Linked DNA regions of Magnetospirillum sp. XM-1. The protein of the gene in region 3 interacts with the protein of the main gene of each other region in a pairwise test. Links are inferred from orthologs where the notes say so. Each region holds a gene or a part of one and is shown on either strand. Other genes may lie near its edges.

Region 1 (3,011 bases), 2.3 Mb from region 3 along the record:
CGATGGGGTGCATGCCGTGGGCGGCGTCGCCGATCAGGGCCAGGCGGTGGTCGATCATCCTCTCGGCGAATTGCAGGGTGAGGGGATGGTGGAAGCGCGCTCCTTCCACCGTCACTTCGCCCAGGAAGCCGCCGACTTTGGCCGCCAGCTCGGCGCGGAAGGCCCCGTCGTCCTGGCCGCAGATGGCGGCGGCGACGTCGTTGGCTTCAGTCCACACGATGCCGCTGCGGTTTCCCGCCAGCGGCAGGATGGCGAAGGGCCCGGCGGGCAGGAAGCGCTCGTGGGCGATGCCGTGGTGGGGACGCTCGTGGGCCATGATGCAGACGATGCCGCTTTCATGGTAGTCGCGCCGCCTCACCTTGATGCCCGCCTGATTTCTGAGCACGGAGCCGCGTCCGTCGGCGGCCACCGCCAGGGCGGCGTGAATGACGCGACCGTCCTCCAGCTCGGCCTCGACCCGGTGGGCCAGGCGCTCCAGGCGCTTCAGCCGGGCCGGGGCCAGCAGGTGGACCGAGGGCGCGCGGGCGAGCGCGCCCAGCAATTCGCGGCGGATGGCCGGATTGGGGACGATCCAGCCCAGGGGATCGTCGCCGATATCTTGGTGGTCGTAATGCAGGTAAAGGGGCGAGCCGTCGTCGGTGACGCGGATTTCCAGGATCTCGCCCGCCTCGTCCTTCATGCCGTCCCAGGCGCCGGCGGCAGCGATCACCTTGCGCGCAGTATAGGCGATGGCGATGGCCCGGGCGTCGGTGCCGGGCCGGGCGAGGATTGCCGGAGGAGCCGCCTCGACTACCGCCACGCGGATGCCGGCCTTGCCCAGGGCGCAGGCCAGCAGGGCGCCGACCGGGCCGCCGCCGTTGATCAGGACATCGACGCGCAAGGGAGAAGAGCTGCTCATGAGAATTGTTCTGCCACCCCTGGCTGGCGGGTGCAAGCGGGGCAATGGATTAGGCAATCGCCGAGGAAACAGGCAAATGGGGGGAAAAGCGCCCAAGATTCGAGCGGATAATCCAAGGGGGCCCGGTCCAACGCCTTGGCGAAGCGGTATTTTTCACCAATTTCAAATGAACCGGCGATTTCGGCATGCCGCTTGAATGGGAAGGGGAAGCGGAACATTCGCAAGAAGGCTTGCGACCGATCAACCGTGATTCGTTTTTCCGGCCCGCCAGGTCATCGGCGGAATCCGCACCGGAACGACGGATCCTCAGGAATTGCATGGGGACCCTAAGATGAAGCTGATCATGGCCATCATCAAGCCCTTCAAGCTCGACGAAGTTCGCGAAGCCCTGACGCCGCTGGGCGTCCAGGGCCTGACCGTGAGCGAGGTCAAGGGCTTCGGCCGCCAGAAGGGCCAAACCGAAATCTATCGTGGCGCCGAATACGTGGTGAACTTCCTGCCCAAGGTGAAGATCGAGGTCGCCGTCAACGACGACCTGGTGGATCGCGTGGTGGAAGCCATCCAGACCGCCGCCCGCACCGGCAAGATCGGCGACGGCAAGGTGTTCGTCACCGAGATCCAGCAGGCCTATCGCATCCGTACCGGCGAAAGCAACGCGGAAGCGCTTTGATATTTCCATATCGCGGTGCAAGCCCTCGAAGCCCGGAAGGCCCAATCCTTCCGGGCTTTTGTTTTGCCCGTCGGCGGGGATCAAATGCCTGGAATTGAAGCATTTCCCGCACAATATTAATAAAGCACAATTTTTCACCACGCCCTGATTTGGCTGCCCAAAACTTCATCATGCATGCGCCCCTTCATGGACCACCAAGGTCGTGTCGGGGACAAAATCGCGGAATTCCGGGCTTTTCCCGCACTTGGCACGGTTCTTGTTACTGAAAGGGCAGCCGATCGAGCCCGAGGATCATCGAAGGCCGATCAAACCGTTCACTTGCTGAGCCGCTTCGGGGGTAACCATGAGCAATCGTTTGAAGTCCGTCCTGTTAGGCGTAGGCCCCGCGCTCGGCCTGACGCTTCTCGCCTCCGTGGCGGGCGCCGAGGAAGCCGCCGCTCCCGCCGCCGCCGCGGTGGCCGCCGCTCCGACCGCGGTCGATACCGGCAACACCGCCTGGATGCTCACCTCCACCGCCCTGGTGTTGCTGATGACCATCCCCGGCCTGGCGCTGTTCTACGCCGGCATGGTGCGCAAGAAGAACCTGCTCGGCACCATGATGCAGAGCTTCGCCATCACCTGCGTCGTGACCCTGCTGTGGGTGATCGTCGGCTACTCGCTGGCCTTCACCGGCGAAAGCCCCTTCATCGGCGGCCTGGACCGCTTCCTGCTGAACGGCCTCGAGAAGGGCTCGCTGGCGTTGCCCAACGCCATTCCCGAATCGGTCTTCATGATGTTCCAGATGACCTTCGCCATCATCACCCCGGCCCTGATCACCGGCGCCTTCGCCGACCGCATGAAGTTCTCCTCCATGCTGGTGTTCATGACCCTGTGGCTGCTGATCGTCTATGCCCCCATCGCCCACTGGGTGTGGATGATGGACGAGAAGGGCACCGCCACCGGCTTCCTGGGCGCCATGGGCGTGCTGGACTTCGCCGGCGGCACCGTGGTCCACATCAACGCGGGCATCGCCGGTCTGGTCGCCTGCTTGGTCATCGGCCCGCGCAAGGGCTACGGCACCGACAACATGGCTCCCCATAACCTGTCGCTGTCCATCATCGGCGCCGCCCTGCTGTGGGTGGGCTGGTTCGGCTTCAACGCCGGTTCCGCCGTGGCCGCCGACGGCCGTGCGGGCATGGCCATGGCCGTGACCCAGGTGGGTGCCGCCGCCGCCGCCGTGTCGTGGATGTTCGCCGAGTGGCTGCTGCGCAAGAAGCCGTCCGCTCTGGGCATCATCTCGGGCGCCGTGGCCGGTCTGGTCGCCATCACGCCTGCCGCCGGCTTCGTGGACGTCAAGGGCGCCCTGGTCATCGGCTTGGTCGCCGGTGTGGTCTGCTACTGGGGCGCCACCGGCCTCAAGCATGCGCTCAAGTACGACGACTCGCTGGACGCCTTCGGCGTGCA
Region 2 (2,849 bases), 1.6 Mb from region 3 along the record:
TGCCCCCGGTGGCCATCACCTGGAAGCCGACCCGCTCCAGACCGGCGGTGAGGCGGTCGCGGCGCTCGGCCAGCATGGCGGCCAGCCCGTCATAGTACGAATCCTCCTTGCCCAGGCCCCAGGCCACGGCGGCCTGCAGGTTGGGCGGCGTGGTGAAGGTCAGGTATTGGTGGGCCTTGGCCACCGGGCCCAGGACGTGCGGTTCGGCGATGACCCAGCCCACCTTCCAGCCCGTCAGCGAGAAGATCTTGCCCGCCGAGCCGATCTTCAGGCAGCGGCTCCGCATGCCCGGCAGGGTCATCAGCGGCACGTGCCGGCGGCCGTCATAGACCAGATGCTCGTAGACCTCGTCGCAGACGCAATAGGCGTCGAAGCGCTCTAAGAGGCCGGCGACGAACTCCAACTCGTCCTGCCCCCACACCTTGCCGGCCGGATTCATCGGCGTGTTGAGCAGCATCAGCTTGGTCCTGGGCGAGAAGGCGGCGGCCAGCGCCTCTCTCGGCAGATCCCAATGGGGCGGCTCGACGCGGACCAGCTTAGGCGTGCCGCCCGCCCGGCGGATGATGGGCAGATAGGAATCGTAAAGCGGCTCGATGAGGACCACCTCGTCGCCCGGCTCGATCAGGCCGAACAGGCAGGCGGCCAGGGCCTCGGTGGCGCCGGACGTCACCATCACCTCGGCCATGGGGTCCAGCTCCAGGCCGTAGAACCGCCGGTCATGGGCGGCGACGGCGGTTCGCAGGTCGGGGGTTCCCATCATGGAGGGATACTGGTTGGGCCCCGCCGTTACCGCCTCGGCCGCCTTGGCGATTACGTCGGCGGGTTCGAGGCCTTCGGGGAAGCCCTGGCCCAGGTTGACGGCGCCATGGGCCTGGGCCAGGCGCGACATGGTCTCGAAGATGGTGGTGCCGAACGACGACAGAATGGAGTTGGCGGGCTTCAACGGGGCTGCTCCGGCAAGGAATCTGGACGCTTAAGCCTAGCCTGGAAGGCGGGTCCGGGTGAAGGGGAAGCGAATTGCCCGAGAAATAGGCGCAAATGCCTGAAAATAGGGCATCTTTGTCTGGAGATTCCTGGAATTCGGGCGCTTTTCCGGGTGGCCGAAGTGGCACGATGCGTGCTAAATGAGTCGCGCGTTTTGACGCGGGTTCGCAACGCCAATCCGAAAGACGGCGGGTTCATGAAGAAGATCGAAGCCATCATCAAGCCCTTCAAGCTCGACGAGGTGAAGGAAGCCCTTCACGAGGTCGGCCTCCAGGGCCTTACCGTGACCGAGGCCAAGGGTTTCGGCCGGCAGAAGGGGCATACCGAGCTCTATCGCGGCGCCGAGTACGTGGTGGATTTCCTGCCTAAGGTCAAGATCGAGCTGGTCATCGAGGACAACCTGGTGGAGCGCGCCGTCGAGGCCATCCAGCAGGCCGCCCATACGGGCCGCATCGGTGACGGCAAGATCTTCATCTCCACGGTGGAAGAGGCCATCCGCATCCGCACCGGCGAGCGCGGCAGCGACGCCATCTGAGTTTTCATCCCTCCCGCGGCTCTTGGTAGGGCGGCGGGGCGGGAACGCGTGTTCAACTCTCAACTCTCAGGAATGTGACCATGTCCGACGACATCAAGAAGGTCCTCGAACTGATCAAGGAAAACGACGTGAAGTACGTCGATTTCCGCTTCACCGACCCGCGCGGCAAGTGGCAGCACACCGCCCAGCATGTGTGCACCGTTGACGCCGACATGCTGAACGAAGGCATCATGTTCGACGGCTCGTCGATCGCCGGCTGGAAGAGCATCAACGAGTCCGACATGATCCTGAAGCCCGACGCCTCGTCGGCCGTCATGGATCCCTTCGCCGCCCAGTCGCAGCTGATCATCAACTGCGACATCGTCGAGCCCGCCACCGGCCAGCTCTATGACCGCGACCCGCGCTCCATCGCCAAGCGCGCCGAGGCTTATGTGAAGTCCTCGGGCGTGGGCGACGCCACCTATTTCGGCCCCGAGGCCGAGTTCTTCGTGTTCGACGACGTCAAGTACGAACTCGGCATGAACAAGGGCTACTACGAGCTGCGCTCGGAAGACGGCGTCGAGGCCCAGGGCCGCGACTTCGCCGAGGGCAACCTGGGCCACCGCCCGGGCGTCAAGGGCGGCTACTTCCCGGTTCCGCCGGTGGACGGCCACGTCGACATGCGCGCCGAGATGCTGACCGTGATGGGTGAGATGGGCCTGCCCATCGAGAAGCACCACCACGAAGTGGCCTCGTCGCAGCACGAGCTGGGCATCAAGTTCGGCGGCCTGGTCGAGGCTGCGGACTGGATCCAGATCTACAAGTACGTGGTCCACAACGTCGCCGCCTCCTACGGCAAGACCGCGACCTTCATGCCGAAGCCGATCTATGGCGACAACGGCTCGGGCATGCACGTCCACCAGTCCATCTGGAAGGCCGGCAAGCCCCTGTTCGCCGGTTCGGGCTATGCCGACCTGTCGGATACCGCTCTGTACTACATCGGCGGCATCATCAAGCACGCCAAGGCCATCAACGCCTTCACCAACCCGCTGACCAACAGCTACAAGCGCCTGATCCCCGGCTTCGAAGCCCCGGTTCTGCTGGCCTACTCGGCCCGCAACCGTTCGGCCTCCTGCCGCATCCCCTACTCGGCCTCGCCGAAGGGCAAGCGCGTGGAAGTTCGTTTCCCCGACCCCGGCGCGAACCCCTACCTGGCCTTCTCGGCCATGCTGATGGCCGGCCTGGACGGTATCGCCAACAAGATCCACCCCGGCGATCCCATGGACAAGAACCTGTACGACCTGCCGCCCGAGGAGCTGTCCCAGGTTCCGACCGTGTGCGGCTCGCTGCG
Region 3 (3,154 bases):
CGGATCAGCTCGGGGATGTCCTCGGAGCGCTCGCGCAGCGGCGGCAGGCGGATGGGCACCACGTTCAGGCGGTAGAACAGATCCTCGCGGAACAGGCCCTGGCGGATCAGCTGGGTCAGGTCGCGATGGGTGGCGGCGACGATGCGCACATTGGCGCGGATGGGGGTGCGGCCGCCCACCGTGGTGTACTCGCCCTCCTGCAGCACGCGCAGCAGCCGGGTTTGGGCCTCGGGCGGCATGTCGCCGATCTCGTCCAGGAACAAGGTGCCGCCCTCGGCCTGTTCGAAGCGGCCGGCGGCCCGCTGGGTAGCGCCGGTGAAGGCGCCCTTCTCGTGGCCGAACAGCTCGCTCTCGATCAGCTCGCGCGGGATGGCCGCCATGTTGATGGCGACGAAGGGACCGTTGCGGCGCTTGCCGTAATCGTGCAGCGCGCGGGCCACCAGTTCCTTGCCGGTGCCCGATTCGCCGGTGATCATCACCGAGAGGTCCGTGCTCATCAGCCGGGCCAGGGTGCGGTAGATCTCCTGCATGGCCGGCGAGCGGCCGATGAGGGGCAGCTTCTCCTCGTCCTCGGCCCCCGCCGCCTCGGTCGGCGCGGCGCGCGGCGTCGAAAGCGCCCGGCCCACCACGTTGACCAGCTCCTTCAGGTCGAAGGGCTTGGGCAGGTATTCGAAGGCGCCGCGCTGGGTGGCCTTGACGGCGGTCAGCAGGGTGTTCTGGGCGCTCATGACGATGATGCGCAGCTCGGGCCGGATCTTCTTGATGCGCGGCAGCAGGTCCAGACCGCTTTCGTCGGGCATCACCACGTCGGTGATCACCAGATCGCCCTCGCCTTCCGACACCCAGCGCCACAGGGTCGAGGCATTGCCGGTGGTGCGCACCTCGTAGCCGGCGCGGCCCAGGGCCTGGGACAGCACCGTGCGGATGCCCCGGTCGTCGTCGGCCACCAGAATGGTGGCGGTGGTGGTGGTGGTCATGGTGTTCACTTGCCGTCCCCATCCTGGACCATGGGCAGCATCACCCGGAAGATGGTCCGCCTTGGCACGCTGTCGAATTCGATCACGCCGCCGTGGTCGCCGATGATCTTGGCCACCAGGGCGAGGCCCAGGCCGCTGCCCGACGTCTTGGTGGTGACGAAGGCGTCGAACAGGTTGGGCTTCAGGTCCTCGGCGATGCCGGAACCGTTGTCCTGGATGCTGACCACCAGCGGCAGGTGGCGCCGGGTCTCGCTGCCCGGCAGGGCCAGACGCACGCCGTGCTGGTAGCCGGTGGAGACGATGATCTCGCCCCCTTCCTCCGGCACCGCCTCGGCGGCGTTCTTCACCAGATTGAGGAACACCTGCACCAGCTGGTCGCGGTCGCCCAGCACCGGCGGCAGCGACGGGTCGTAATTCTCGATGACCCGCACATTGCGGGCGAATCCGGCCTCGGCGATGCGCCGCACGTGTTCCAGCACCCGGTGGATGTTGACGGCGCCGCGCTCCACGGTGGGATTGTCGGAGAAGGCCTCCATGCGGTCCACCAGGGCGACGATGCGGTCGGCCTCGTCGCAGATCAGCCGGGTCAGCACCCGGTCCTCTTCCCCGGCGTTCTGCTCCAGCAGCTGGGCGGCGCCGCGGATGCCCGACAACGGGTTCTTGACCTCGTGGGCCAGGATGGCCGCCATGGCGGACACCGAGCGCGCCGCGTTGCGGCTGGTCAGCTGCGCCCCGATCTTCAGCGCGATGGATTGCTCGTGCAGGCTGATCACCACGGCGCCGGCGGTCTCGATGATGGGCGAGACCTGCACGGTGACGGTGCGATGCCCGGTGCGCGGCGTGTCCAGGGTCACGCCATGCTCGGCCACCGAGATGTTGCCGTCGCGGGCCTGGGTCACCAGGGACAGGATGGGCGAATCGGGCGGCAGGAAATCGGTGGCCGGGTGACCGATCAGGTAGGCGGCGCCACAGGCGAACAGCTGCTCGGCCGAGCCGTTGGCGTAATGGATGCGGTTCTCGGAATCCAGCGCCAGCACGGCGGCGCCCAGCGCGCTCAGCACGGTGGCCGGGTCGAAGGTGGAACTGGACAGGCCGCGCTTCAGGGCCGCAACGATGGGGATCGGCATCAGGCGGCGGCCTTTTCCAGCAGGGGAGCGTAGAAGTCGGCGATGACCCGGCGCATGACCTCCGGGTCGTTGGTGCGGTTGATTTCGGCGCGGAACTCGGCCGAGCCCGGCAAGCCCTTGGAATACCAGCCCATATGCTTGCGCGCGATGCGCACGCCCGGTTCGGTGCCGTAATGGACCAGCATGGCATCCAGATGGCCCAGGATGATCTCCATCTGCTCGGGCAGCGTCGGGTCGGGGCGCCGCTCGCCGGTGGCCAAGTAATGGGCCACCTGCCCCGGCAGCCAGGGACGGCCATAAGTGCCGCGTCCGATCATCACGCCGTCGGCGCCCGACATTTCCAGCATGCGCACGGCGTCGTCGATGCTTTCCACGTCGCCGTTGCCGATCACCGGAATGGAGACGGTGCGCTTGACCTCGCCGATGAAGGCCCAGTCGGCCTGGCCGGTATACATCTGGTTGCGGGTGCGGCCGTGCACCGTGACCATGCGGATGCCGCATTCCTCGGCCACCCGGGCCAGGCTGGGAGCGTTGCGGCTGTTCATGTCCCAGCCGGTGCGCATCTTCAAGGTGACGGGAATGTCCACCGCCTTGACCACGGCGCTCATGATGCGGGCCGCCAGATTCTCGTTGCGCATCAGGGCCGAGCCGGCCTCGCCCTTCAGGGCCACCTTCTTCACCGGGCAGCCCATGTTGATGTCGATGATGGCGGCGCCCAGATCCTGGTTCAGCTTGGCGGCCTCGGCCATCACCTTGGGCTCGCAGCCGGCCAGTTGCACCGACATGGGGAATTCTTCCGCCGTGTGTTGGGCCATCTGCATGGTCTGGCGGTTCTGGCGGATCATGGCCTGGCTGGCGATCATCTCGGAGACGACCAGACCGGCCCCCAGGCGCTTGACCAGCCTGCGGTTGGGCATGTCGGTGACGCCGGCCATGGGCGCCAGGATGACCGGATTGTCCAGGGTCACCGAACCGATGGAGATAGACTTGCGCGTGATCTGTGCCATGGCTGCGTATTTATTATGCAGACGCGGCACAATGCAACGGCAA

Evidence for each region.
Region 1: the proteins of XM1_RS14450 (region 3) and XM1_RS03935 interact in binary tests that used the Escherichia coli proteins (3 or more experiments, as listed by UniProt). The link is inferred for Magnetospirillum sp. XM-1 from one-to-one orthologs.
Region 2: the proteins of XM1_RS14450 (region 3) and XM1_RS21655 interact in binary tests that used the Escherichia coli proteins (3 or more experiments, as listed by UniProt). The link is inferred for Magnetospirillum sp. XM-1 from one-to-one orthologs.

What each region holds. Positions count from the first base shown.
Region 1 is NZ_LN997848.1:803,530-806,540, forward strand. Bases 42-2,898 are described here. They hold XM1_RS03935 (P-II family nitrogen regulator), read left to right. Parts: upstream 42-1,229; coding sequence 1,230-1,568; downstream 1,569-2,898. Other genes in these bases: XM1_RS03930 (UbiH/UbiF/VisC/COQ6 family ubiquinone biosynthesis hydroxylase), read right to left, coding at 42-898; XM1_RS03940 (ammonium transporter), read left to right, coding at 1,912-2,898. Also shown: more of XM1_RS03930, read right to left, coding at 1-41; more of XM1_RS03940, read left to right, coding at 2,899-3,011. UniProt on the Escherichia coli protein: Involved in the regulation of nitrogen metabolism. Regulates the activity of its targets by protein-protein interaction in response to the nitrogen status of the cell.
Region 2 is NZ_LN997848.1:4,747,611-4,750,459, reverse strand. What follows is about bases 155-2,849. They hold XM1_RS21655 (P-II family nitrogen regulator), read left to right. Parts: upstream 155-1,180; coding sequence 1,181-1,519; downstream 1,520-2,849. Other genes in these bases: glnA (type I glutamate--ammonia ligase), read left to right, coding at 1,600-2,849; XM1_RS21660 (aminotransferase), read right to left, coding at 155-943. Also shown: more of XM1_RS21660, read right to left, coding at 1-154. UniProt on the Escherichia coli protein: P-II indirectly controls the transcription of the glutamine synthetase gene (glnA). P-II prevents NR-II-catalyzed conversion of NR-I to NR-I-phosphate, the transcriptional activator of GlnA. When P-II is uridylylated to P-II-UMP, these events are reversed.
Region 3 is NZ_LN997848.1:3,123,559-3,126,712, reverse strand. What follows is about bases 44-3,043. They hold XM1_RS14450 (nitrogen regulation protein NR(II)), read right to left. Parts: upstream 2,105-3,043; coding sequence 983-2,104; downstream 44-982. Other genes in these bases: dusB (tRNA dihydrouridine synthase DusB), read right to left, coding at 2,104-3,043; ntrC (nitrogen regulation protein NR(I)), read right to left, coding at 44-977. Outside these bases: more of ntrC, read right to left, coding at 1-43; more of dusB, read right to left, coding at 3,044-3,111.